Regions from separate parts of the Oceanobacillus sp. FSL K6-0251 genome, predicted to be linked through region 1. Evidence: a T-box and tRNA genes for the amino acid it is inferred to sense, from the RefSeq annotation. Region 1 holds a T-box; the other holds one or more tRNA genes.
The links. A T-box is a leader RNA that pairs with one kind of tRNA and senses whether it is charged. The one in region 1 lies ahead of tyrS (tyrosine--tRNA ligase), so its partner is inferred to be a tRNA-Tyr.
Positions count from the first base shown of each region.

Region 1 (15,085 bases):
TAAATGGTTTATGAACGTGATGCGGCACGGAAAACTGGAGTATTTCGCATACTACTGTGTCATCGTCGGTATTCTTGTATTGATTTTCTTATAATAATCTCCAAATATAAACAAAGGCATCCATTCTTTTTAGACGGATGCCTTTGTTTATATTCTGCTCTCTTTTATCAATCTGGAATACCTAAGGCAATCTTCGCATAGCGGGACATCTTATCTTTACCCCAAGGCGGATCCCAAACAATATTTGTTTTTGTTTCTTTTACTTCTGGAATATCTGATAAAGCATGCTTGATATCTGCCTCAATATGCGCAGATAAAGGACATCCCATTGCAGTCAATGTCATCGTAACTACACACAAGCCATCATCATCCAAATCTACATCATATATTAAACCAAGATTGACAATATCAATACCTAGTTCCGGATCAATAACGTTTTCTAATGCACCCATTAGATTCTCTTTCATCGCTTCATCCATACGTGTCATCCTCCTTTCCCTTGTTTCTATTAAATCATACTTTAACATGTAATTAAATCATTTTACAACAGATGCCGCTCAAACCACTCTGCAGCGTGGTGCATTGCCGGCACACTAACTTTATGCTCCCTGCCTTTTTCGCCAATAAATTGCAGATGGTCTTTCTTTTTATAAGCCTGCTTGACTGTTTGGTAAAAGGAGTGCGATTGTTCATAAGGAACTACTTTATCATTTTCCCCATGCCAGAACATTAACGGACGTTCGTGAAGTGATTCCACGTGGGCAGACAAATCTAATTCAGCCAGCTGTTCAAACAAATCATCCAAATCTTCTTGTGTAAATGGTGTCTTCCCATTCTTTTCAGCATACTGCAGTAATTGGTGCGCATATGCTTGCAGTTTAGGGGTACCCATCATAACAGCCGCTGCATTGACCCAGGAATATTTGACAAGCGCAGCACTTGTTGTAATTCCTCCCATGCTGGTTCCAGCTACACCTAATGCATTTTCTTTTAAAAGCTTATTTTCTAATAAGTATTTCCGGATAATATCCAATTCACGAATATTTTTTAACACGATTTCAAAAAAAGCGAGCTGCCGTTTATCATCTGATAAACCGCTGTTTCTTTCCCCATGGTGCAGCGCTTCCGGTAGAAGCACCCGAAATCCTTTCTCAGCAAGCATGTAGGCTATCGGCAAATTTTGCTCCTTCGCGCTTGTAAAACCATGGTAATAAATAACCGTCGGCCGTTCCCCGCCAGCATACTTTTGATCGACAACATGCAAGCAAGGTATTCCCTCGATTGGTTCCTGATATATTCCTATCATTTCTGACACGCTTCCTTTCACTTATCAACGTACTATCTCTATTGTAAAGTTTTTGTAATATCTTTCGCAAACAATGCAACTTTTGTTTAATTTTTCTTTACTTTACATATTTTCAAATCATGGTAACATAAAAATCAAATGAGAGGTGACAGAATGGAAAATAAAAACAGGCACTTAATCGCATTGGATTTAGATGGTACGTTATTGACAGATGATAAGAAAATCAGTATTCGAAATAAACAGGCGATATCTCAAGCAATAGAAGATGGCCACGTGGTTGTTATTGCCACCGGAAGACCCGGCCGTGCCAGTATTCAATACTATCAGGAACTCCAATTAAAAACACCGATGGTAAACTTCAATGGAGCACTTGTACACCATCCTCTGGATACCAGCTGGAAAGGTATTCACACGCCAATGCCCCTGACTACCGCACATCGGATTATTGATGTTTCCAACGAAGTCGAAGTAAAAAATATATTAGCTGAAGTGCAAGACCAGGTTTATTTAGATCAATACAGTGAAGATATTATGACTATCTTTCAAGATTTCCCCGAGCAATCACCATATATTATCGGCGACATTAAATCTAAATTAAAATATGATCCGACTTCTGTTCTTATTCATCCTAACGCTTCGCAGGTAGAGGAGCTGCGAAATCATTTAAATGATTATCATGCGGAAGTCATTGAACATCGTAAATGGGGCGCTCCATGGAATATCATTGAAATTATCAAAAAAGGAATGAATAAAGCAGTCGGGCTAAAAGCTATTGCTGACGAATATCACATTGCCCGTGAAAATATTATTGCTTTTGGCGACGAGGACAATGATTTAGAAATGATTGATTATGCCGGTGTCGGTGTTTCTATGGGAAATGCGATTGACGACCTTGTCTCTGTATCCAAACATCAGACCTTAACGAATGAAGAAGACGGTATCAGCATATTTTTAGAAGAATATTTAAATCTTAATAAGAATAACAGCCTTGTGTAATGGTTATTAAGAAGGGAGTCTGCAGATAAAACATATGCAGCCTTCCTTTTCTTTATCTCTTTTCGATTTTCTGTTAATATAAACTTACGAACAATTAAATGAGGAGGTACTCATATGGCAGTACATATTTCCCCGACACCAAATCCAAATGCAATGAAATACACATCAGATAGTGTTATTTTTTCTGGGACAAACAGTATTTCTGTTATGCCCGGTGATGTTAGCGAGCATGAAATTTTAAATGAATTAATGAAACTGGAAGATGTTGATAACGTATTTGGCTATCAAAATTTTATTACGGTCAACAAACATTTTGACGCTGACTGGGAGAATATTAATCCCAAGGTGGAAGAAATATTTGTTAAATTCGGCTATTAAGAAAGAGGCCGGGAGCTCCCCGGCCTCTTTCTTGTTATCTTATAAATCCCCGGAACCGCTTATGGTCTAGCGAATCCGGGGATTTTAAATAATACTGGCAAAAAACAGCTTATTCTTCTGTATCTATCGGTACATAATTTGCGTTAATCTCATTATCATCTTCATCTTTTCCATACATCACGACGAATGGAGGCTCCTCATGACTAAGCGTATCTTCGGAGAATGTCTCCATGATTTGAAAGCTTTGAAAAGAACCTGCATCTGCTTCTTCCAAGTCTACCGTTGTTTCCTCTTGAATGGTTTCTCCATCCTGTTCAATTCGATAGAAAAAAGCATTTCCTTCTGTTCTTACCTGACCAACGATATGGAATTGTTCTCCATCTGCTGTAATGTCAATTTCCTGGAACATTACGGTGCCTGTCGTTTCATTATTTTCCTCCGGAGCACTCGGCTCAATGACTTCCCCATCTCTATTCCCACAGCCTGCCAATAGTACGAGCACAGCAATAACAGCATACCAACGTTTCATACATATACACACCTTTTTAATCTTTTCTAAAGAACCCATATACTCCAGCAGTTTCTACAATATTTGTAAATGCTTCTGGATCTACTTCATTGATAATTCTTTCTAAATCATATAATTCATATCTTGTCACAACAAGATACATGAGACTTTTATCTGTTTTCGTATACGCTCCCTTTGCAGGCAAAATCGTAATCCCGCGAACCATCGTATCATGGATGGCTTTCTGCAGCTCGTCCGTTTTCTTAGTAACAATAAACGCGGTAACCTTTTCATAGCGTGTATGAATGGTGTCGATCACACGGGTCGTTACATAAAGTGTCAGCATGGTGTATAACGCATTTTCAGGTTCATATAAAATACCTGCAATAACAATAATCAAGGAATTCATAATTAAAAAATAGTTGCCAATCGGTTTATCTTTCAGACGGGATAATATCATTGCCACAATATCCATACCGCCTGTAGAGGCACCTGCTTTTAATGTAATACCTACACCGACTCCAGCGATAACACCGCCAAATACCGCATTTAAAATAATATCATTCGAAATAGAAATAAGCGGTAATATCTCTAAAAATAACGTAGAGAAAAATACAGATATCACACTATAAACAGTAAATCCCTTTCCTACCTTTAACCATCCTAAAATCAAAACTGGAATATTTAAAAGAGCTAATAAAATACCTGTGGATAGGCCGATTCCTAAGAAATCATTAAAAATACTGGATAATAGCTGAGCCGCTCCCGTAAATCCACTGGCATAGACATTTGCACCGATAAGAAAGAAGTTTAAAGATGCAGCATTTAATAATGCTCCAAGTATTACTATACTTATCCTCTTAGCTTCAATATAAAACACAAAACAGCCTCCTTTATTAAATTTTTGACTAAATATTCAATTAAACGTAAACTTATAATTAAATCTTATTTAAATAGAAACGGATGTGATTAAAATGGCAATCACCATTCTGGCAGACAGCGCATGTGATTTATCCGAACATTATTATAACGAATATAGTATTGAAATGATACCTTTAACTGTTCATCTTGAATCAAAAGATTATCGGGACAGTGTCGATATTAAACCGAAGACAATCTATGATGCGATGCGGGAAGGACAGACACCAAAAACATCGCAGGCATCAGCAAACCAATTTAAAGAAATCTTCACTTCTTATGCGGAAGCAGGCAAGCCTCTACTCTATATCGCTTTTTCATCGGAATTATCCGGAACCTGCCAAGCTGCAAAAATGGTTGAACAAGAAATTAAAGAGAAATATCCTGAAGCAAAGCTGCACATTATTGATTCCAAATGTGCTTCACTGGGCCTCGGTCTAGTCGTACTGGAAGCAGCTAAAATGGCTCAAAAGGATATCTCTTTTGATGAAATCATTCAGCAAACCGCCAAAAACGCCGCACAGATGGAGCATATATTTACTGTGGACAATTTAGAGTATTTATATCGCGGCGGCCGTGTCAGTAAAACCGCTGCCTTTGTCGGCGGCTTATTGAATATCAAACCTCTTCTGCATGTCGACGGAGGAAAGCTTATTCCTTTAGAAAAAATTCGCGGAACGAAGAAAGTGCTGAAGCGCATGATAGAGGTCATGGAAAAGCGGGGCAGCAATTTCCAAAATCAAACCATTGGAATCAGCCATGGTGATGATTTACCTCGTGCACAGGAGCTTTCCAGAATGATTCAGGATACGTTTCATGTCAAAGAAGAAAATATTATTATTGAAATGGTTGGTTCCGTGATTGGCGCGCATTCAGGTCCCGCCACGTTGGCTTTATTCTTCTACAACAAATAAAATATATACTTCGCTGTATATACTGTATTGGAGGAAAAAATAGATTTGACGTTATCACAGCGTCAAATCTATTTTTTCTTCTTTTTATTGAAAACGAATCAAGAAATATTTTTTCTTTCCTCTGCGGATAACCGTGAAAGCATCCCCTAAACGGTCCGCTTCATCTACCACGTAATCCAAATCCTGAACACGTTCTCCGTTAATGTAGATAGCTCCATTTTTCACATCTTCTCTTGCCTGCCGCTTCGATGAAGAGATAGAAGCATCCACTAATAAATCGATTAAGCTGGAAGGTTCTTTCCCCGTATCATGATTGGGAACATCCTTAAACGCTTGTTCTACTTCATCTGCTTTTAATTGTTTGATATCTCCGCTGAATAATGCTGCAGAAATTCGCTGCGCCTGATCCAAAGCAGCCTGGTCATGGATGCTGCGTGTCATTTCTTCTGCCAGACGGCGCTGTGCCACCCGTTTTTCCGGCTGTGTTTCTACTTCTTTTTCCAGCTCTGCAATTTCCTCATCTGACAGGAAAGTAAAGTATTTGATAAAACGAATCACATCACGATCATCAGCATTGATCCAAAACTGGTAAAATTCATATGGAGATGTTTTTTCAGCATCTAACCACACGGCGTTCCCGGCGGTTTTTCCGAATTTTGTTCCATCTGCCGTTGTGATTAAAGGAACAGTTAAGCCAAATGCTTCAGCAGTTTCCCCTTGGTTCTCTCTGGAACGGCGGATAAGCTCTAACCCTGCTGTGATATTCCCCCACTGATCACTTCCGCCAATTTGCAATGTACAATTTTCTTCTTCGTATAACCGTAAAAAGTCTAGTGATTGCAGAATCATGTAACTGAATTCGGTAAAGGTAATTCCTTGTGCAAGTCTTGCAGCAACCGAATCCTTAGACAGCATGTAATTAATCCCAAAATGCTTTCCTGCTCCGCGAAGGAAATCAATGATTGTCATATTTCCCAGCCAATCGTGGTTGTTGCGGGAGACAACTTGATTATCGCTGGAGGTATCATCCATATCTACAATTTTGGCAATTTGCTTTTGAATGCTTTCCGTAAAACCAAAAACAACCTCTTCGGTATTCAAGCTGCGTTCACTTGAACGGCCGCTTGGATCACCAATCATCCCGGTTCCCCCTCCGACTAAGGCAATCGGTTTATGACCAGCCCGCTGAAACCGGCGCAGCATCGTTAAAGGGACTAAATGTCCGATATGCAAGCTGTCCGCTGTCGGGTCAAAGCCGCAGTATAAGGTTACCTGATTATTTTCAAGATGCTTTTCTAATCCATCCCGATCTGTTACTTGATTTACTAACCCTCTGTTTTCTAAATCCTGTAAAATATTCATATTATTTCCTCCTGCTTATTTGTATTTTCTTTTTACTGACAATGCCAGCTGCTCCCCGCTTTTGGGACATCCTTTTTAAGGTAAATAAAAAAACCCGCCTCCTCTCTGGTAAGAAAGGGACGAGTTGGATTCGCGGTACCACCCTTGTTGCTATTATAAAATAGCCGCTTAAGGTTTGTTAACGATGGTTGTCACCGTTCTTCTTATTATCAGCCTCCATGACGCGAATAATAAAAAGAAAAACTCCAGATTGTAATTCGCAAGTGAATATATACTGACTCGCACCATCCGTCAGTTCTCTAAGACAGGGATTCACGTTGCTACTTCGATCCTTCCATGTTTCTTTCATAAAAAATTAAATTCATATGATACTATTCATAGCATAAATAGTTCTTCTATGCAAGCCTTTTTCCGTCTTACTACCAAACTGTATTTTCACTATGTTATAATAAATGTTGAAATAGGAGGTCTAATGTCTATTATGAAAGAAAAACTGCAACGTTTTTTTAATACTGTTAAAGACTGGTGGAAAAAAGGTATTCTCCAGCAGACATCACGAGTTACATACGACGTTGTTTGGAATATTGTATTATTTGTCATTGTGATTATCGGCATCGGCGGGATTTTTGCCGGCGGAATCGGACTTGGGTACTTTGCCTCCCTGGTTTATGACGAACCATTACGAAGTGAAGCATCTATGGCAGATGATATTTACAATTATTCTGAGACATCCAGTATTTATTTCGCTAACGATGTCTACCTGGGAGATATCCGAAGTGATTTATATCGGGAAGAAGTAGCACTTGACGATATCTCACCTACATTGATTGATGCGGTTATCGCAACAGAGGACGAGTATTTTCACGAGCATAACGGTGTGGTGCCAAAAGCGATCTTAAGAGCGACGGCACAGGAATTTCTAAATTCCTCTGTCCAAACAGGAGGAAGCACACTGACACAGCAGCTGATTAAGAATCAAATTCTAACAGACGAAGTGTCCTTTGACCGGAAAGCCAAAGAAATATTATTAGCAATGCGGCTGGAAAATTATTTTACAAAAGATGAAATCATCGAAGCTTATTTAAATATTATTCCTTATGGCAGAAATTCATCCGGCCGTAATATTGCAGGTATACAGACAGCATCTAAAGGTATTTTCGGTGTAGAGGCATCTGAATTAACACTTCCGCAGGCTGCATATCTGGCCGGCCTTCCGCAAGGTCCTTCTTCCTACACACCATTTACAGCGGAAGGTGCGCGAAAGTCTGAAGAAGAATTGCAAGCTGGAATCAGCCGGATGAGAACAGTTTTAAATCGCATGCATGATATGAATTTTATTTCAGATGAAGAACTCGAAGAAGCTGCCAATTATGATATTGCCAGCGATTTTATTGATGCGATCCCTTCTTCTACAGACGAATATCCATATGTCACTTATGAAGTAGAGAAAAGAACCAAGGATATTATTCAAGGTTTATTAATGGAAGAAGACGGCGTGACTGAGAAAGATTTGGCAGAAGATGACGATTTACGAGCTGAATATGCGGAGCGTACAGAAAGAGAATTACGTGACGGCGGCTATCAAATCCATACGACGATTAATAAAGAAATGTACGACGCCATGGAAGAAGCAGCAGACAATTATTCAGACTATGGATATGCCAGAACGTTTACCGCTACAAACAGTGATGGGGAAGAATATGAAGTAACACAGGAAATCCAGACTGGTGCGATAATGGTTGAAAATAACACCGGCAAAATAATTTCATTTATCGGCGGACGCGGTTTTGATGAAGATCACCAGGTAAATTTCGCTACGGATACAAGACGCTCTATCGGCAGTACCATCAAGCCTTTGCTTGATTATGCGCCGGCGATGGAAGAAGGCGTTATTCAGCCGGGAACACCGATTGCAGACTATCCTAGGACATTTGCTGGTGGATGGCCTCCGCGTAACTATGGAGGAGGAAATTATGGCCTTGTCTCTGCCCGTACAGCGCTGGCCAATTCCTATAATATTCCTGCTGCCGCCGTGTATATGGAAATAATCAATAATGACCCTGCTGCTGAATATTTGGAAAAGATGGGCATCACTTCATTAACGCCTGGTGATCATGTTCAGCCATCTCTTTCTATTGGCGGAATGGACCATGGTATATCAGTAGAAGAAAACGTCAATGCTTTCTCCACCTTTGGCAATAACGGGAAGTTTGCAGATGCTTATATGATTGATAGAATCACAAACGCTGAAGGCGATGTGATTTATGAGCATGAAACGGATCCAGTAGAAGTATTTTCACCTGAAACAGCTTACCTGACAGTCGATATGATGCGGGATGTGATTGATAACGGGACAGGTAATTTCGTGAATTCCCAGCTTCAAAACACAAATGTCGACTGGGCTGGAAAAACAGGAACATCTCAGGATTATCATGACGCCTGGTTTGTAGCAACTAATCCAAATATTACCTTTGGAACTTGGATTGGCTATGAAACGCCTGCTCCCATCAATCATGAGTATCATCTGACATACAGTCAGCGGAATATGAAGTTGTGGGCGGAGGTTATTAATGCCGCCGCGCAGGTAGACCCTGTCCTGGTAACACCGGAATCAACGTTTGAACGTCCGGACGGCATTGTAGAAAGAAGCTACTGCGCCGTTTCAGGAATGCTTCCATCCGATTTATGTGAAGATGTAGGTCTGGTTAAAACAGACTTATTTGATTCCCGTCATGTGCCGACAGAAGAGGACAATAGCTTAACCAGAGGCAGCAGACGCGTTTTAGAATCAGATGACGACGGCAGGTCATTCAGCAGAAGCAACGGGATTATGTTCAACCCTGACTGGCTGAGAGAAAATGGTTATGATGATATGGATGACTTTTCCATGCTCTATCCTCGAACAGAAACAGATAAATGGCTGAGAATTGGCATACCAGTCAGTATGTCCTCATCCAGCTCAGACGATGACGGTGATGATGACGATTAACAAATGATATATATTTTTAATAAAACTTCACTCTATCAAGCAAGGGATATCCGCTTATAGAGTGAAGTTTTTTATTACATACCATAAGCTTCCTAACAATTATCAAAAAATACTAAAAAAATGCTGCGATTTTCTGTATAATGGATGGTAAGAGCATTTTGTATCTCATAAAGGTGGTGGATGGATGAAACACATAAAGGAATTTGATTCAATCCTTTTAGAAACAGAGGCAGGTCTGCTGACAATCGAAGGTCCTGTTTCACGCTCCCAGTTAGAACAATATCATTTTCATGAAGAATTAACTGCATTCCGGCCAGCTGACAAACAATTTGAAGCACTTTTAGACATCGCAGAGCTGGAAGAGTCTAGAATTATCATTGCACGTACAACAGATACCATTATCGGCTATGTGACTTACCTGCATCCTGATCCATTGGAAAGATGGTCCAAGTTCAATATGGAGGATTTAATTGAATTAGGCGCAATTGAGATTATCCGGAAATATCGGGGCGGAGGCGTCGGGTCTACACTGCTCCGGCAATCCATGAAGGACCCTTACATGGAAAATTATATTGTCATTTCTACAGAATATTATTGGCATTGGGATCTTGATTACAGTCAATTAAGTATCTGGGATTATCGGAAAGTGATGGAAAAGATGATGGCAGCGGGAGGGCTTCTTCCAGCTCCTACAGATGAACCGGAGATAAACTCTCATCCGGCTAACTGTTTGATGGTCCGTATAGGAAGTAATGTGCCGCAAAAATCCATTGAACGATTTGATAAATTGCGTTTTTTAGGTCCGAATCATTATTAACAGAGATATAACTGAAGGGGGATTCTACTATGCTAGTTGAAGAATTAATGAACAGGAATATGATAACGCTTCCACCGAAAGCAACAATTAATGAAGCATTGCAGCTGTTAGAAAAGCATAAAATCAGACATATCACGATTGTAGATGAAGCGATGCAGGTGCTCGGTATTGTTTCTGACCGCGACGTAAGAGATGCAAGCCCATCCACTTTTTTGGATACAAGTGATTTTCATATTCTTAACAAAGAGATTCAGACCATTATGACGAGTCCGGTGATAACGATTCATCCCATGGATTTTGTCGAAGAAATTGCTTATATTTTTTATGACAAAGAGATTGCCTGTTTACCGGTTGTCAGCCAAAACAAACTGGTTGGTGTCGTAACCGAAAAAGATATGCTCTATAAATTGATTCAATTGACCGGAACACATGAACAAAGCTCCCTTATTGAAGTAAAAGTACCTGATCTGCCTGGACAGCTGCCAAAGGTGGCAAGTGTATTCGGCAACCATAATGTAAATATTGTTTCCGTATTGCTTTATCCTTATAAGGATCCTGACTATAAAATACTTGTCTTCCGTGTTAAAACGTTAAATCCGATGCCTATTATCAATGACCTTCGAGATGCCGGCTATACCCTGCTCTGGCCAAATAATATTATGGAGCCAAAGAAATGACGAAGCAGGCAGGTTTTATTTATACTTCTAATTTTTTAAACTATCAATTCTCAGAAGATCACCCTTTTAATCACAAGAGGACCTTACTGACGAAGGAACTGCTGGAAGAGCAGGCTACCTTAACAGCAGAGGATTTCATTGTACCTCGGGTTGCATCAGATGAAGAGATTGCTCTTTTTCATGATACAACCTATATTGAAGCGGTTAAAAGAGCCGGCAGCGGAGATTTAATAGCAGATCGGGCACAGGAGTATGGCATAGGAACAGAAGATACACCTATTTTTCCAAATATGCATCAAGCTTCTTCTGCATTAGTTGGAGGCAGTCTCACTGCTATTGATAAAATATTAAACGGAGATTATAAAAAAATAACCAATATTGGCGGCGGACTTCATCATGGATTTCCACGTAAAGCCTCCGGGTTCTGTATTTATAATGATTGCGCGATTGCTATTAAATACTTGCGGGAACAGGAGGATTTGAAAGTGCTTTATGTAGATACAGACGCACATCACGGGGACGGCGTGCAGGCTGGTTTTTATGATGATCCGAATGTATGCACCTTTTCTATACATGAAACAGGCCGTTACCTTTTTCCAGGTACGGGAAACGTAAATGAAAGAGGAATCAAAGGCGGACACGGCTATAGTTTTAATTTACCTATTGATGCTTTTACAGAGGATGATTCTTTCTTAGAATTATATGAAACAGCTTTACGGAAAATTGCTGCGTTCTTCAAACCAGATATTATTGTGACACAAAATGGAGCGGACAGCCATTTTCTTGATCCTTTAACACATTTGTGCGGCACCATGAAGATATATGAGAGAATCCCTTTGCTTGCCGCTGAAATTGCAGATACGTATTGTGATGGAAGATGGCTTGCTGTCAGCGGCGGCGGATACGACATGTGGCGTGTTGTGCCACGTGCGTGGGGACAGGTGTGGAATGTGATGAAAACAGGAAGCTGCTGTAAAGGTCCCCTTCCTGAAAAGTGGCTGAAAAAATGGCAAAAGGAAGCTCCCGTAGCCCTTCCGGCAAATTGGCAGGATGCAGCCGATTCTTATCCGGTAATTCCTAGAAGGGCTGAAATCACAGAGAAAAACAAATTACTGTTAGAAGATATGCTTAAGTATACTGCGATTATTTGATTGTAATGGAGGTTAGATTTCTTCTTTTTCAAACCAGTACTGTCTCTTATCAGCCATAGAAAAAGACAAAGCAGTTTATGATTCAAAACTGCCTTGTCTTTTTTGTTGTGTGTTATTTTGTAGAATCTCTGAATTCCATACGATGCGGCAATACCACATTTTTCTCGTCTACTTCCTCATCGTTCATATATTTCGTCAGAAGACGCATACCTACTGCACCAATATCGTAGGTAGGCTGGACAACGGTAGTCAGTTTAGGACGTACCATGCTTGCCAGCCGGATATTATCAAAACCAAATACCTCGATATCCTCAGGGACTTGCAGTCCATTATCCTGCGCGCCATGAATAACACCTAGAGCAATTTCATCATACATCACAAATACAGAAGCTGGGCGTTCCTCTAATTTTAAAAAGTGCTCCATTGCTTCTATACCTGTTGAATACGCATAAGAACTCTTATATATATAATCTTCTTTAGGCTCTATATCAGCCTCTTTCAATGCACGCAGATAGCCATTCGTTTTTAAAATGTTCACGCTTGTATCTGATTCACTGCCTACTAAAGCAGGCTGTTTGTTTGTCTTCTCAATCAATGATTTTGTTGCTTCATATGCAGCCAGTTCATAGTCAATATTGACGGAAGGAATGGTGTCTGTCGAATCATACGTAGAAGCCAGTACAACTGGAACAGAGCTTGTCTGAAACTGATGAACATGGTCCTCCGTGATATTTCCGCCCATAAACAGGATACCGTCTACTTGTTTTTCCAGCATTGTATTGATCAATTCCAATTCCTTGTCCTTGTTTTGATCCGAGCTGCTTAAAATAATATTGTACTTGTACATTGTCGCAATATCCTCAATTCCCCGGGCAAGCTCTGAAAAGAAGATATTCGATATATCCGGAATAATCGCACCGATGGTTGTTGTTTTCTTACTTGCCAGTCCGCGTGCAACTGCGTTAGGACGATATCCTAATTGTTCAATCGTTGCTAATACTTTCTTTCGTGTGGTTGGTTTTACATTTGGATTTCCATTGACAACACGAGATACGGTCGCCATGGAAACATTTGCTTCTCTTGCTACATCATAAATTGTAACAGTCATGTTTATCTACCTCCTAAAATTCATTTTATCGCAGTGCATCTGGCTGAAACCGGGACTGCCAATGTTGTCAGGTTAGTGCGACCGCTGAAGAAAAACACAACGCTTTCCCATAGGAGTCTTCGTGTTTTTCCTTCGCTAGACAGTTTTATTACTATCTGTATCAAAATTCATCAAAATCATTAACCTGTCAATATTGCCGGGATTACTCGTCCCATCGAAGAGCTTTTGCAAGACTCCCGTTTCAAGCATAGTCAAAATCGGGAAATACAGCCCTGCTGAATAATGTTTCACTTTAAACAAGAACTAATGCTGCATCTATTTATATATCATACGCTACCATGAAAAAAATTACAAAACTTTCATGAAAACAAAATGAAAATTTTCATAAACACACTATAAATATAATATACCTTTATCTTATTATATCCAAACTTGAAACTTTGAAAACATTTTCAACGTTTTATTTTAGCGCAGATCCTGTATAGCATTTTTTCTATCAAAAAAACTGCCCCAAAAATTATACCACTAATTTTTGAGACAGTCTTTATTATTTTCCTAAACGATTTTCAACATCTTTGATTTCTTTAAAGAACTGATCGAATGTCGGGATATCCATTTGCTGAGCTGAGTCAGAAAGAGCAACTGCCGGATCCGGATGAACCTCTGCCATTACGCCGTCTGCTCCGACTGCGATAGCAGCTTTAGCTGTAGGCAACAGTAAATCTCTTCTGCCTGTAGAATGTGTTACGTCTACAAAAACAGGTAAATGAGTTTCTTGTTTTAAAATAGGTACTGCAGAAATATCCAGTGTATTACGTGTTGCTTTTTCGTATGTACGAATTCCACGTTCACACAGCATAATATTTTTGTTGCCTCTGGACATGATGTACTCTGCTGCATTTATGAATTCCTGAATGGTTGCAGATAGTCCGCGTTTTAACAGGACAGGCTTTCCAGCATCTCCAGCAGCCTTTAACAGTTCAAAGTTCTGCATGTTTCTTGCACCGATTTGAACGACATCAATATAATCAACTGCCTGTTCTAAATCTGCAGGATTTACAATTTCACTGATAACAGCTAAATCATACTCATCCGCTACTTTTTTCAGGATTTCTAATCCTTCGATTCCAAGTCCTTGGAAATCATATGGAGATGTTCTCGGCTTAAATGCCCCGCCGCGAAGTAATTTCAATCCTTTTTCTTTTACAGACGCAGCTACTGCAGCAACCTGCTCATATCCTTCTACTGCACATGGACCAAATACATAGCTGATTCCGCCATCGCCGACTTTTTCCCCTTTAAGCTCAACGACTGTATTTTCAGGCTGTTTCTTTCTCGATACTAAAAGTGCCTTGCTGTTATCTTCTTCTTGAAGCTCAAGACTTGCTTTGAAAATTTCTTTAAAAATATGTTCAAGTGTTGAATCCTGAAATGGACCATCATTGTTACTTTTAATTTTATCCAGCATCTCACGCTCACGCACTGGATCAAATCGCTTAATGCTCTGCTTGGTTTTTAATTCACCAATCTCTTGATTAATGCCTGCTCTCTTGTTAATCAATTCTAGTATTTCCAGATTGACCTTGTCCATTTGTTCTCTTAGCTGTTCCATTTCATTACTCATTAATACACACTCCTCAAGTCACTTAATCTATTTAATCATTTAGAATAATTAGAGACCATTATAGCTAAGATTCTTCTATTTGTCACCATCTAATTAATGTAAAATTTTAATTCTTAGAGAAAATACGGAAAAATGGAACCATTAATTATATTATATATCTTGGAAGAAGGGCCAAAAGCCCTCCCCTCCTCCTTTATAAATCCAATATATTTTCACTTTAAAAATCAGCGGAGTTCTACAATCATATAGAACGAAACTTCATTCAGCGGGAATTTTACGGGCGGTTCTCCGGGACAGACAAGATATAATTATAAAAAAACATTGATGAGTAAAAATG
Region 1 is NZ_JBBORS010000001.1:3,296,980-3,312,064, forward strand. It holds gene MKY45_RS16460 (undecaprenyl-diphosphate phosphatase) at 1-94, shown strand, start outside; gene MKY45_RS16465 (metal-sulfur cluster assembly factor) at 168-479, opposite strand; gene yjfP (esterase) at 542-1,306, opposite strand; gene MKY45_RS16475 (Cof-type HAD-IIB family hydrolase) at 1,460-2,302, shown strand; gene MKY45_RS16480 (NifU N-terminal domain-containing protein) at 2,417-2,680, shown strand; gene MKY45_RS16485 (hypothetical protein) at 2,790-3,209, opposite strand; gene MKY45_RS16490 (YitT family protein) at 3,226-4,068, opposite strand; gene MKY45_RS16495 (DegV family protein) at 4,163-5,020, shown strand; gene tyrS (tyrosine--tRNA ligase) at 5,105-6,382, opposite strand; T-box leader at 6,495-6,728, opposite strand; gene MKY45_RS16505 (transglycosylase domain-containing protein) at 6,855-9,371, shown strand; gene MKY45_RS16510 (GNAT family N-acetyltransferase) at 9,556-10,188, shown strand; gene MKY45_RS16515 (acetoin utilization AcuB family protein) at 10,218-10,865, shown strand; gene MKY45_RS16520 (acetoin utilization protein AcuC) at 10,862-12,016, shown strand; gene ccpA (catabolite control protein A) at 12,129-13,124, opposite strand; gene MKY45_RS16530 (bifunctional 3-deoxy-7-phosphoheptulonate synthase/chorismate mutase) at 13,672-14,748, opposite strand.

Region 2 (15,085 bases), 3.0 Mb from region 1:
CTATCTATAGCTTATTCCGCTTCCGGGTTTACTGATTATAATATCCTCCACGCCTTCTGTTGCCTGCAGGCGTTTTTTCACCTTAGCTTCGTTTTCTGGTAAATATAAAACTTTTACATTCGGGCCGGCATCAATCGTAAAAAAGGCAGGAATCCCTTGTTCTCTTAAGGTTTGTACCGTCTGCATCACTCGCATCGTGGTATCCTGCCAGTATGTAAACGGAGGATTCGCTCCCAAAGTTGTAGCATGCATGCGCATGCAGTTCGCTTCTGCAACGCTTCCCATCTTCTCAAAATCCTTCACTTTAATGGCTTGTTTTATTTCTTGCAGATCCTTTGCTGTCTGCTCCAGCCAGCCTGCATAAAAAGGAGAGGTTTCTACGGTACGGCGCATCCCCTCCCTGCTTGAGACCTTTTTCTCTGTTTTTGACAAAACCACAGCAGCAATGCGAATATCCCAGTGTGACTTGTCAGCAATTTGCACGGCAAACGAATCGGATCCATCTTCCCGTTTCCCCATCTGCCATTCAACAAAACCGCCGAAAATCGAACGGGAAGCAGAACCAGAGCCTTGACGAGCCAGCTTCGATAATTCCGTATCATTTAGAGAAAGTCCGATTGCTTTGGAGCTTGCTGCAGCTAATGCTGCAAGACCAGATGCAGAAGAAGCAAATCCGGCAGCAGTAGGAACATGATTCACAGATTGAACCTGTGCATAGATTTCCTTTCCAGAAAGAGCACGCACCTTATCTAAAAATATCGCTACCTTTCCAAGCGCATCTCCTTCTACATTCTGTTCATTCAAATGAAAGGAATCTTTTTTTAACCCTTCCTGAAAATGAACGGTTGTCTCTGTAGAAAAACCATCTAATGTCACGGAAAGGTTACTGTTGGCAGGAAGAATCAATGATTCATTCCGCTTCCCCCAATACTTGATTAAAGCAATATTCGTATGCGCTCTTGCTGTTGCCTTCATATTATTTGAATCTCCTTTTCTACAATCCCTGTCAAATCATTCTTTTCATGCGGCTTCATTCAGCCGGGGAAAAGCCCCGCCGAATGAGGCATCGCTTTATTTCTTCAAAACAAACGGCCAGACTGCTGCTGCACCAAAACGGCGTAATTTCTCTGCCAGCTGCTTTGAATGAACTTCATTTTGCGCAAGCGCAATGATACAACCGCCATTTCCGCCGCCTGTCAATTTCGCACCTAAAGCCCCTTCTTCCCGGGCAAAGCGAATCAATTTATTTAAACCGGCATCACTGACTCCTAATGCTTCCAGTTCTTTTTGTGCTTCATTTAACAGTTGACCTAAAAACTGTTTACTAGCTTTTTCCAATGCATCTTTTGCATGATGCGTTAACGCCCCGATCCGTTCTATTTTGGAATGGATACGCTGCGGAGCTGCTTTTAACAGACTTGCTACCGATTCAACTGATGTACGTGTATCCCCAAATCTGCCGGAGTCTGCAACAATAAAATGCAGGTCTTCTCCTAATTCAATGTGCTCAACAGGACTTCCTTTTTTATACCACACTGGTTTATCGGAAGTGATCGTTAAGGTATCCAGCCCGCTTGGTGCTCCATGCGCATAGGTTTCTGCCACATTCGCTAATTGCAGCAAATCTTCTGTCGAGCATTCCTTATCGCAATAATGGAATAAAGAGCGAATAATAGAAATAGCGACAGATGCACTTGAACCAAGACCCTTTCCTGGCGGTACCGAGGAATTAATCCGTATTAACAAATCCTTATAAGGAATCCCAAGATATTCACAAGAACTAGAGACACATTCCACAATTCCTTCCAGCTCTTTCGGGGCATGCCGCAATGGGCCATGATAAAAGGTACTGTCCATTTTCACCGCTCCAGGAACATACTCAATTACCGTCTCTACGCCAATTAAAGGAAATGGAATAGCAATTGCCGGCTGCCCGTGTACAACCGAATGCTCTCCAATTAAAATGACCTTACTATGAGCTACGCCAATAGCTGTTTTTTCCGATGCTGTTACTTTTTCTGCACTCATTGTTTATACTGTTCCACCAATTCTTTAGCTTTTCCCACACGGATTTCTTGTTGTTCTACTAATTGTTTTGCTATCACATCAATCATCTCCCCAGTTGCTCCGCCAGCTATCGCAACAGAACGTGAATGAAGCGCCATATGCCCTTTTTGAATCCCATCGGTCGCCAACGCTTTGAGCGCTCCAAGATTTTGAGCAAGACCAACTGCTACAATTACCTGCGCAAGCTCTTCTGCTGATTCAATTTGCATAACGGATAAAGAAAAATCAGCTAATGGGTGCACGCGAGTCGCTCCCCCGACAGTTCCTATCGACATTGGCAACTCAATTTCACCAACGAGATTACCTTCTTCATCCTTTGACCACGTAGTCATGGAGCCATAATGACCATTTCTGGCAGCATAAGCATGTGCCCCCGCCTCTACTGCCCGCCAATCATTTCCTGTCGCAATCACAACAGGGTCAATGCCGTTCATAATCCCTTTATTATGCGTTACTGCACGATACGGGTCAGAGGCAGCAAATTCATACGCATGGATGACACCATCTCTGACCTCTTCTCCAGCAAACGAACCTGTTTTTAGCAGATGCGGAGGTATTACACATTTTGCTGTAGCCAGGCTGCGATCGGCATAGTTCGATAAAATACGCAAATGCACTTTTCCTTTGGTTATTTCTTCCACGATTGGCGCAATCGATTCCACCATGGTATTAATCATATTCGCTCCCATGGCGTCACAGGTGTCTACATAGATATGCATGACCAGCATTTTGCTATAAGACGATGCATCGTTCTCATTCAAAACCCGTACATCTAAGTCTCTCACACCGCCTCCGCGGCTGACAATGCTTGGATAGGCATCATCGGCAGCTTTCATTAATATATCTTTTTGACGAAGGATTTGCTGCTTTGCTTCTTGAAAATCCGGACATCCAACCACTTGAATCTGCCCAATCATCAGTCTTTCTTTTGATTCTGTCCGAAAACCGCCAGCCTCTCTGACTATCTTCGCAATATGACTGGCAGAAGCAACAACAGAAGCTTCTTCAATAGCCATCGGTACTACATATTCTTTCCCGTTTATTAAAAAGTTTAATCCCAATCCGAATGGTAATTGATAGGTGCCAATGACGTTTTCAATCATATTATCTGCTTTTCCTACCGTAAGCGCATCGGCGTTAGACAAATTTTGCGTTTCTGCATCTGTTAAAGTAAAGGCCTCACGTAATAATGCCCGCCTTTCTTCTACCGTCATATTATAAAAACCTGGTATTCTTGAAGAGGTCATGCCTAGCTCATCCTTTTTATTTATCATATCTGAAATATGCTTTTTTATTACAATGTACTAAAATAAACTATTTTGATTATAACACGAATTCTATCGTTTTTTCATTCAGAAGATACTTATTTCGTGACTTAAACTATGTTTGCAGCATTACCGTAATGCATTGGTATTTCCAGCTTCTAACATATACCAAAAACGCTGGACTGCTCAGACTATGGCAGGCTCTTTACTAACGTTGAACTGTTGTTCAAATAATATGAGATTTTTATGCTGATAAAGAAAAAAACGAGATAAGATTATCCCGTTTTTCTGTGTTTTATACTTGTCATGCTTGTAGTGAGCCATGAAGGATTCGAACCTTCGACCCTCTGATTAAAAGTCAGATGCTCTACCGACTGAGCTAATGGCTCCTATGATAAGACAGGTTATTATATATAGCCCTGTCCATAAAAAAATACTATTATCAGTAATAGTATTATCATGTATTTCTTCTAAAAAATAAAAATGGCTGGGCCACCAGGATTCGAACCTGGGGTACACGGGATCAAAACCCGATGCCTTACCGCTTGGCTATGGCCCAACAAAAACATGGTGGAGGGGGGCAGATTCGAACTGCCGAACCCTGAGGGAGCGGATTTACAGTCCGCCGCGTTTAGCCACTTCGCTACCCCTCCATATTATTGTTAACCATATTATCAATTATATACATGAAAAAATGGTGCCGGCCAGAGGACTTGAACCCCCAACCTACTGATTACAAGTCAGTTGCTCTACCAGTTGAGCTAGGCCGGCGTGATGGTGGAGGATGCAGGGCTCGAACCTGCGACCCCCTGCTTGTAAGGCAGGTGCTCTCCCAGCTGAGCTAATCCTCCATTTGGTGACCCGTACGGGATTCGAACCCGTGTTACCGCCGTGAAAGGGCGGTGTCTTAACCGCTTGACCAACGGGCCATAATGCGTTTCTGAGAGGCTTTTTGAAAGCTTCTCTCGCAAACTGACGAATTTTATTATATCGAGGAACCAACCGTTTGTAAAGGGAAAAATGAAAAAAACTTTATTTTATTTTTCAAAAGTCGATAAATCACTCCACCAAACCCGTTATGACACTATTTCCAAGGCTTCTCATTTCTTATTTCCTCTCTTTTCTTCTATAAATATAAAACCAGCGTGAGTATCTTTTTTGACAACAAGAATTCTCCGGCAGGAAAGTACCGTATATTTTCCCGACTGCGATTACCTGGGTTCTGAATCGGCAAAGCGGTCCAACTGAACTGCTTTTTTACTTATCACACATACTTCTTATAGAAAAGAAAAACAGTTTATAACTTTATCACCTGGTACTAATCCGTTATAATAGATGCTAAGTTAAATGTTGAATGGAGGATACGTATGACAAAATTATTAGAAGGTAAAAACATTGTTGTAATGGGCGTCGCTAACGAAAGAAGTATTGCTTGGGGTATTACAAAATCTCTACATAATGCCGGAGCGAACCTTATTTTCACCAATAGACAGGAAAGATCCTACAAAAAATTAGTAAAACTTTTAGAGAAGCATGAAATTGAACCAAAAGCAATCATCTCTTGCGATGTTGAATCCGATGAAAGTATTCAGGGAGCCTTTCATGAAATAAAAGAAAAAATCGGCGTGATTCACGGCTTGGTTCACTCTGTTGCCTTTGCTAAACGGGAAGACCTGCAGGGTGAATTTGTCACTACTTCCCGCGATGGTTTCCTGCTTGCTCAAGAAATCAGCGCTTATTCCTTAGTAACCATAACAAATGCTGCGAAGGAACTGATGACTGAAGGCGGTTCGATCGTGACACAAACTTACATCGGAGCAGAACAAGTCGTTCCTGGCTATAACGTGATGGGTGTTGCTAAAGCTTCTCTGGAAGCAAGCGTCCGCTACCTAGCTGAAGATGTGGGCAAAGATGGCATTCGTGTGAACGCTGTGTCAGCCGGCCCAATCCGTACACTCTCTGCAAAAGGAGTAGCTAATTTCAACGAAAAATCTCAAGTTGTGGAAGAAAAAGCTCCGCTGCGCCGCAACATCGATCAAGACGAAGTTGGAGATGCAACATTATTCCTTCTTAGCGAACTGGCACGTGGAATCACCGGCGAAGTATTGCATGTAGATGCCGGATTCAATATTATTGGCGGCTAATCTCTCAAAAACTGTCTCTCTTCATTATTTAAGAAGAGACAGTTTTTTTATTGGCTAAATCCATGTTCTCTACTACGTTTAATCACTTTTTATTGCGGGAACAAGTAGTAATGGATATTCAAAAAGGCTGATAACGTATTATTGAATATTCTTTATTGAAAAACAAGCAAAGGGGTGGAGAAAATGTATAACTATATACAGCATTATATTAACGGTCAGTGGGTTGATTCCACTGGAAACGAAACAATTGATGTAATCAACCCTGCAACCGAAGAAAAAATTGGTGAAATCAGCTCTGGTACCAAAGAGGATCTTGATAAAGCAGTTCAAGCTGCACGGGATGCTTTCCCGGCGTTTTCACAAACAACCAAAGAAGAACGTGCTGATTTATTAGACCGAATCGCAGATGAATATGAAAAACGAAAAGATCAATTTATTGAAGTTATCATGGCAGAGCTTGGCTCTCCAGTAACATTTACAACCAACGTACAATATCAGATGGGATTAAATCATTTCCGGACAGCGGCAAAACTGGTACGTGATTTTGACTTTACTGAAAACCGGGAAAACTCCTTTATCCAAAAGGATGCGATTGGCGTCGCTGGTTTAATCACGCCTTGGAATTTCCCGACAAATCAGGCGTCCACAAAGCTGGCTAGTGCGTTTGCAGCGGGCAGCACCGTCGTATTAAAACCATCAACAGAAACACCTTTCGCGGCTGTCTTATTAAAAGAAGTGTTCGAAGCTGCCGGTGTTCCAAAAGGCGTATTCAATCTGGTAAACGGAACAGGCTCTACCATCGGTAACGGCATCAGCTCTCATCCAGATATCGACTTTGTATCCTTTACAGGATCCGGCGGCGTAGGTACGAAAATTATGGAAAACGCCGCTCAAGATATTAAAAAGGTTTCCTTAGAGCTTGGCGGCAAATCGCCAATTGTCGTATTGGATGATGCAGATGTGGATTATGCTGCAAAAACAGCTATTTCCCATATCGCTGGCAATACAGGTCAAGTATGTACAGCAGGAACGCGAGCATTGGTCCCAGAATCCATGCATGATGATTTTATCCAAGCGATTAAAAACCATATTTCCGAATATCCTGTCGGCGATCCAAAAGACGAGTCTACTTTCACCGGACCACAGGTATCGGAGGATCAATGGAAAACCGTTCAAGACTATATCCAAAAAGGAATCGACAGTAACGCAACTCTAGTTACCGGCGGAACAGGTAAACCAGAAGGCTTGGAAACCGGATATTATTCTAAACTGACTGTATTTACTAATGTAAAACCTGAAGATACGATTGCCCAGGAAGAGATTTTCGGTCCTGTACTTTCCGTTATCACCTATAACGATTTAGATGAAGCAATTGAAATTGCCAATGGTACAATTTATGGGTTAGCAGGCTATGTTGTCGGTAATGATCCGGAGGCGCTGACCAAAACAGCAAAAAGCCTTCGCTCCGGCAGAATTGTAGTCAATAATGAACAAGCTGACTTTACCGCTCCATTTGGCGGTTTCGACCAGTCTGGTATTGGACGCGAATGGGGAGATTACGGCATCGAAGAATTCTTAGAACCAAAAACGATTGTCGGCTTACCTTAATAAATACCACATCCATTGTCAGCAGCAAATGAGCTGCTGACAATTTTTTTGTAAAAAACTCCTTGACAACCCCTCTAAAAACCTGTAAATTTTAAATCGTAACGATTACGAATAATAAGAATTACAGGTTCATTGTTTGTTTTTTACGAAGCAAACCATAATAGTAAGGATTACTTATTTTTCTTTTTTATAAGAAATTCAAACGCACTATATAAATTAATGGAGGTTCAATTCAATGAAAAAACGGGTCATTCTCTTTTTCGGTTTATTCCTTCTTTTCCTTGCAGGCTGTCAATCCGCAGAGGACAGTCAGGATGGAGATCAGGAACAGCTTGAAATTTCTACTACTATTTTCGCATTAGAAGATTTTATTTCCAAAATCGGCGGCGATTATGTCGATGTAGAAAGCATCTACCCGCCAAATGCGGATGCACACACATACGAACCAAGCTCACGTGAGATGGTCGATTTAGCTAAGAAGGATTTATTTATTTATTCCGGTGTCGGCATGGAGCCTTTTGCTTCCAAAGCGGAGGATATTTTAGAAGGAGAAAATGTAGAGGTTTCTGCCATCGGTGAAGATATCCCTCTTCGCGGAGAAGCGGAGCACGCTCATGAGAATGAAGAAGAACATTACAACGAGGAAGAAGCAGAGGACAACGGCGACATTATCATTGACGGCATCAATGACCATTACCACAGCGGCGATACAGCTTCCATAGAAGCAGAAGCAAATGTCGATGAAGACATCGCGGAATGGAACTGGTATTTCCGCACAGAGGGTTCAGAGGAATGGGAATTGGATGAAGAAGCGGACGATGCTTCCTTTGAAACACAAATCAACGATACGTTAGAAGTAAAACTGGAGCTTGAAGATGCAGATGGAGAAGTAATTGCCGAATCAGGCGTCGTTGAATTATTGATCGATAATCATGACGGCGAAAGCGGTGTGGGTGATCCGCATGTTTTCCTTGACCCTGTCATCAGCATTCAATTAGCTGAAAATATTACCGATCTTCTTATCGAAAAAATGCCAGAACATGAAGCATATTTCACGGAGAACTTAGAGGAATTAGAAGGACAATTGGAACAGGTGGATCAGGAATTAGCACAAACGATTGAGAACGCAGACCATCCGCAAATGATTGTCTCCCATGCAGCATATGGCTATTGGGAAGATCGATACGGCTTAGAACAAATCAGCATCCATGGACTCTCCTCTTCGCAGGAGCCTTCTCAGTCTGCTTTGGTGGAAATAGTGGATACTGCCCGCGAATATGATTTAAAGTATGTTGTCTTTGAACGAAATATCAGCAGCAGAATTAGTGAAATTATCCAAGACGAAATTGGCGCTGACAGTGCTGTACTGAGCAATATGGAGACTATTACCGAAGAGGATATAGAAAACGGCGAAGATTACTTCAGTCTAATGGAAAAAAATATTGAAACGTTAAAAACCGTACTAAATGATTAAAAAGAAGCTTTCAGCCAGATATGATTTATCAGGTTGAAAGCTCCTTTTTTGTTCTATTATTCAGAAACCGGATAAGCATAGGCAACAAAACGATCCGGCGCACTGCCCACAAAGTGGAATGGATAACAGGTAGTGACAACTAATACCTCTTCCCCCATCTCACCGATGACAGAAGTGTCATCCTCAGGCACAATTTCCGTTTCTCTTATTTCATACGTATACTCACCATAAGGCATCTGCACCACAAATGTATCCCCTATCTCCAATTCACCAAAATCACGAAAAACCGTATCCCGATGCCCGGATAAGAGGATTTGCTCCCCCTGCCCAGGAAAAACGGAATTGGATAAGTGTCCGACTCCTTTTTGCAATGAATCTGGGTCTGTCCCCTCCACAATAGGCAACGTTTTTCCCAATTTAGGTATCTCTAATGTAGCAAATGCTTCGTCCTGGTCCGCATCGAACGCTTCTATTGATTTTTCTGTATCCTCCCCGCCTGCTTCACCCTGCTCATTGGCGCCTTGTTTGATTCTTTCCTCCGCCTGAATCAAAGACTGCTTTTGCGATTGTTCGTGTCCTATAATTTGATAGCCAAAAACACCAATACAAATGACACCTGCTATTATAAAAAGGATTCCTACCCGTTTCATTGAAGCCGCTCCTTCATCAACCAAAATATGTATCTCCAACACTGAATCTATAACAATTATACTATACTTTCGCTTTTCTATCCAAACCTCGCCAGAAGTTATTTTTCACCGTTTTCATATGTTATAATTAATTTCTAAAATAGAAATAAAGAGGTGCGCAATGAATACCGGTCAACGAATCATTCAATTACGGTCGCAACGAAATTGGACACAAAAAGAGCTGGCTAAACAAGTAAATATGAACGTCAGTGTCATGAATCGGATCGAATCTGGCGAACGCCCAATTAAAGGAGAAGAATTAACCGCTATTGCCGATACATTGAAGGTTACTGCAGACTATTTATTAGGCAGAGCAGAAGAAGCTCCTTCTAGTGCAGCTGACCACGAGAATGAATTGGTCCAGCACATTCAAAAGATAAGTCCCGATGCCGAAGCGATGCTCCGTGATATGGCAGCTCTCACTCCCGAGGAAATGCAGGATGTGTATGATTATATGCTATTTAAAAAAAGCAGAAGAAAGGATTGAGAATCCTGTTTCTATCTGATTTGCCCCATGACGTTGGCACGATGATTTAAAATGCACCCAAGCTGTTGAACAGCCATTCTTTTAAACTTCTACCTGAAAGGGGTGATGTATTGCCAAAACCCGAATTCGCCTGCCCTCCGGCGAATGTACAGTTTCTTTGTAAAAGGTACAATGAAATACCTATACGATAGAGGGAAAAATACAATCATAAATGGAAACGCATTCAAAAAGTAGAAAGCGAGGATAATAATATGAGAAAACCAGTCGTTGGAATCAGCTATAAAACATATGTTAACACAATCGACAAAGCAACGGAATTAGTAAAAGCCTTAGCAGAAGTGGCCAAAAACGAAAACGAAGTAGAAAAATTCGCCTTCCCATCTTTAGGTGTCCTCTACCCAGCAGCACAAGCCTTAAAAGGGTCTGAAATTGCCTTTGGCGCACAAAATATTTCATCCTATGAAAATGGCGCTTATACCGGAGAGGTTTCAATTGAATCTATTATCGACATAGGCGCAACCTATGTGGAAATTGGCCATGCAGAAAGACAACGTATTTTCCACGAAACACTGGATATGATTCATTTGAAAACAAAACTTACGCTGGAAAAAGGACTGACCCCCGTTCTATGCATTGGTGAAGAGGAATACTTAGAGAATAAATTGGAACGTAAACAGGTGTTGAAGGAACAAATCCTTACTTCCTTTGGTGAAGTCGACGTAAAACATATTGGAAGGACCATCTTAGCTTATGAGCCAGTCTGGGCAATCGGAAAGACAGAAGCAGCCGATGCAGCATATGTGCATCAGACACATGAACTGATCCGCGAAATTGTTAAAGAAGCATATTATGCAGAAACAGCGGAAGCCATCCGTATCATTTACGGCGGCTCGGTGAGCAAAGACAATGTCTATGAAATTACCGCCCATGACGATGTAGACGGGGTTTTCATCGGCCGATTCGGACATGACCCTGCAAATTACAAACAAATTCTTCATACAGTGAAACAAGTAAAAATAAAATAAAAGCAAATGAAATAAAATAATAATTGATATAAAAAATGATTGAAACCTTCAACGTCCTCTCGTATATCTAAAATATATACTTTGAATCAAAAGAATCTTTTTCTGTAGAATTGTACACAGTCGAAAAAGATGCTTCCATAAAGTACGCAATTTTATTTTCATTTTTTATCAAATTGATTAAAAACGAAAATAAAAGTTGATAAAAGAAAATTAGAAGTATATAATGAAAGTAGATTAAATATACGAGAGGAGTTTGCAGAATGAAAATTGGTATTGGTGCAGACCATAACGGATATGAATTAAAAGAAACGTTAAAGAAATTTATTGAAGAATCAACCGATCATGAAGTGGTGGACTTCGGAGCACATTCCGGCGATGCTGTGGACTATCCTGGGGTTTCCTTCAATGTAGCAGAAGCCATCAGCGAGAAGAAAATAGAACGCGGTGTGCTTATTTGCGGAACTGGTCTCGGCGTTGCAATTGCAGCTAATAAATACCCGGGAATCCGCGCAGCGACAGCGCATGACACGTACTCTGCAGAACGCGCTCAATTAAGTAATAACGCCCAAATCATCGCAATGGGAGCCCAAGTCATCGGACCAGAGTCCGCTAAAAAAGTAGTGGAAGCCTATCTGAATGTAGCATGGTCCGGCGGATCTCAACGCAAAGTAGATCAAATCACTGACAGAGAAAGCCAATTTCTTGATCAGAACTTCAAAGATGCAGCAAAAAGTTCTTGTTAATGTTTTCGATATTATCATAAGGAAAAGCACTGTACGCAAGAAAATTCTTGTACAGTGCTTTTCCTTAAAGTATATATAAACAAAAAATTACTCGCTTTACAGCGCCGAAATCACTTGAATATTATGATTCACAAGAATCCGCTCTGTATCCGAATCGATGGAATCATTGGTAATAAGTACATCTATCTGATCTGTACTTGCAAATGGCGCACTAGAAGTCACCCCAATTTTAGAATGATCAATAACAGCCACAATTTTCTGCGCTTTCTTCACCATATGTTGTTTTAATTCAACCTCATACAAATTAAAATCGGTCATTCCATTTTCTACAGAAAACCCATTGGCAGAAGTAAAAAGAATATCAATATTAAGCTTGTTTAATAACTCCACCCCTAATGTGCCTTCCATTGTCGTAGAACCCTTCGTCACCACACCGCCAATTAAAATAACCGTAATATTCGGGTTATCCTTTAACTCCAGCGCTGTTTGAATCCCGCTCGTTACTACTGTCAGCCGGATCATTTGTTCATTAAGATAACGTGCTAACTCAAGTGCTGTCGAACTGGCATCGAGCAAGATACATTGCTTTTCTTCAATGAACTGAAAAGCTTCCTTAGCAATCAATGATTTTTCTTTACGGTTTTGTTTTTCACGCACAGAAAAACTGGTATCATAATCAACCTCGCTCTGTTGATTTAACATTGCCCCGCCATGTGTACGAGTTAAAAGACCGTTTTTCTCCATTTTGTTTAAATCTGTACGCAAGGTTGCTTCAGACACACCGATTTGCTCCGACAATTCTTTCACGGTCAGCCGCTGCTTATCATGCAAGAGTTCCATTATCTTGTTTCTTCTTTCCGTAACAAACATTTTCATTATCCGTCATCCTCGCAAAAAAAGTATCTATTCCTATTCCTGATTAGTCCATAGTTGTCTATGGTGTATTATACCATAAAATGAATGAATAAAATAATAAATGAAAGCGATTGATAATTTTACTTTAAATAATGAATTTTTTTATTAAAAGTTATGTATCCATGCTCCCTTAGCAGAAACAAAGGAAATGAAATATCCTCCATCTATCGGATTCGGTTTGCTCCCGATTCTTAATAGATGAGGATATTATGAGTTTGGCAGAACCAAAATTGGGTTCACCAAAAAATTAAATCTCTGCGGATTCTAAACAAATAAACGCTCCACTTGCGCCACAATATTATCAACACAGAATCCATATTCTTCGGTTAACTTATTTCCATTCCCAGAAGCCCCAAACGTATCTATACCAATCATTACTCCATCATTCCCAAGATAACGGTCCCAGCCAAATGAAGAGGCCATTTCAATAGCAACCCGCTTCTTCACGTTAGGCAACAAAACACTCTCTTTATACGATGCCGTTTGTGCTTCAAAACGATCCCAAGATGGCATACTTACGACAGAAGCATCTATATTTTTCTCCCGCAATACTTTTTGAGCCTCGACAGCCAGCTGAACTTCAGAACCGGTTGCCAAAAGAATAGCATCAGGCTCACCTTGAGAAGAATCACTCACCACATAAGCACCTTTCTTCACGCCTTCATAAGCACTTTCCTTTGTTCCTGGTAAAGTCGGCAGATTCTGCCTCGATAATACAATAGCTGTGGGCTGATCCGTTGATTCCACAGCAAGTCTCCATGCTGCCTGCGTTTCATTTCCATCCGCAGGTCTGATAAGAGACAAACCAGGCATTGCACGGAAAGAAGCTAGATGCTCCACTGGTTCATGAGTCGGTCCGTCTTCCCCGACCGCAATAGAATCATGTGTCCAAACATAGGTGACTGGCAATTTCATTAAAGAAGACAATCTTACTGCCGGACGTAAATAATCACTGAATACAAAGAAGGTGCCGCCAAATACGTTTAATCCGCCATGAAGGGCCATTCCATTAAGCGCTGCCGCCATTGCAAATTCACGCACTCCAAACCAAATATTTTTCCCGGCGTAATCAGCCTTTGAAAAATCAGATACATCCTTTATCGTTGTTTTATTAGATCCCGCCAAATCCGCACTGCCACCGATGAAATTAGGTACATTCTTCGCGATGGCATTTAGCACTTCTCCAGACGAGGCTCGCGTTGCCAGAGAAGAACCAGCTTCATAGACCGGGAGATTTTTATCCCAATTAGCCGGTAATTCTCCTTTCAACACTGATTGCAATTGTTTCCCCTCTTCTGGATACTTATCAGCATAAGCTTCTACCAGTTCATTCCAATCACTTTCTGCCTTGGCACCTTTTTCTGCAACTTTATTTTTAAAATCGTCATATACTTCAACGGGGACGTGAAAAGCACCATATTCCCAGTTATAGTTTTGTTTCGTAAGTTTCGCTTCCTCTTCACCAAGAGGCGCTCCATGCGAAGAAGAAGATCCTGATTTATTGGGCGACCCATACCCAATTACCGTTTTCACTTCAATTAGTGTCGGCTGTTCCGTATTTTGTTTCGCTGCTTTCATTGCTTTTCTCAAAGCATCGACATCATTTCCATCTTCCACCCGAATGACTTCCCAGCCATAGCTTTGAAAACTCTCCTGCACATTCTCTGAAAAAGATCTATCTAAATCACCATCTAGTGAAATATCATTTGAATCATACAAGACAACTAATTTCCCTAAACCAAGATGACCGGCTAAGGAGGCAGTTTCATGAGAAATTCCTTCCATTAAATCTCCGTCACCCACAAGTGCAAAGGTATGATGATCGACTACATTAAAACCTTCCTTATTATAAGTAGCAGCCAGGTGCGTTTCCGCTATCGCCATTCCAACAGCTGTCGCAATTCCTTGTCCGAGCGGGCCAGTTGTGGTTTCTACCCCATCCGTATGATGCACTTCCGGATGCCCTGGAGTTTTAGATCCATATTGACGAAAATTTTTAATATCATTTAATGATACGTCATAGCCTGATAAATGCAGCAAACTGTACAAAAGCATCGAACCATGACCAGCCGAAAGGACAAAACGGTCACGGTTAAACCATTTTGAACTTTTCGGATGATGCCTCATAAATTCCGTCCATAGCGTGTAAGCCATTGGTGCTGCCCCCATCGGCAGACCGGGATGTCCTGAATTTGCTTTTTCAATGGCATCAATGGATAATGTTCGAATTGTATTAATAGATAATTGTTCTGTTGATACGTTTGTAGTACTTGTCATTTTAAATCACCTTCTCCTTACTTTATATAAACTGCTGTTTTTAATCGCCTCAATAATATAGAGGCACTCCTTAGAAATGCCTCTATATTAACCTCGTATCTATTTATTTAATTGCTCTACCCATTCTCTCATGGATTTAAAGATGATCCATACACTTGTAGCACCAGCATCTTGATTACCAAGCGCTCTTTCCCCTAAAGATTTTGCTCTTCCAAATTTCGCAATATAATTCTTAGAATTCTCTACTCCATCAGCAGCATTTTCTTCTGCTTTTTTCAAAGCTTCTAATAGTGTTGCAGAGTCAGTTACACTCTCTTTCAACCCATTAACAGCCGGCTCCAGAGCGTCAATCATTGTTTTATCTCCTAAACTGGCTTTACCCCGCTGCTTA
Region 2 is NZ_JBBORS010000001.1:261,998-277,082, reverse strand. It holds gene mvaD (diphosphomevalonate decarboxylase) at 1-975, opposite strand; gene mvk (mevalonate kinase) at 1,072-2,028, opposite strand; gene MKY45_RS01470 (hydroxymethylglutaryl-CoA reductase, degradative) at 2,025-3,314, opposite strand; tRNA gene MKY45_RS01465 (tRNA-Lys) at 3,649-3,721, opposite strand; tRNA gene MKY45_RS01460 (tRNA-Gln) at 3,817-3,891, opposite strand; tRNA gene MKY45_RS01455 (tRNA-Tyr) at 3,901-3,985, opposite strand; tRNA gene MKY45_RS01450 (tRNA-Thr) at 4,028-4,103, opposite strand; tRNA gene MKY45_RS01445 (tRNA-Val) at 4,108-4,183, opposite strand; tRNA gene MKY45_RS01440 (tRNA-Glu) at 4,187-4,261, opposite strand; gene fabI (enoyl-ACP reductase FabI) at 4,700-5,476, shown strand; gene MKY45_RS01430 (aldehyde dehydrogenase family protein) at 5,660-7,084, shown strand; gene MKY45_RS01425 (metal ABC transporter solute-binding protein, Zn/Mn family) at 7,320-8,558, shown strand; gene MKY45_RS01420 (class D sortase) at 8,615-9,208, opposite strand; gene MKY45_RS01415 (helix-turn-helix domain-containing protein) at 9,369-9,734, shown strand; gene tpiA (triose-phosphate isomerase) at 9,986-10,759, shown strand; gene MKY45_RS01405 (RpiB/LacA/LacB family sugar-phosphate isomerase) at 11,020-11,502, shown strand; gene MKY45_RS01400 (DeoR/GlpR family DNA-binding transcription regulator) at 11,599-12,378, opposite strand; gene tkt (transketolase) at 12,682-14,694, opposite strand; gene dhaL (dihydroxyacetone kinase subunit DhaL) at 14,794-15,085, opposite strand, start outside.
Region 2: it has a tRNA-Tyr gene. The T-box ahead of tyrS (tyrosine--tRNA ligase) is inferred to sense a tRNA for this amino acid. The anticodon was not compared.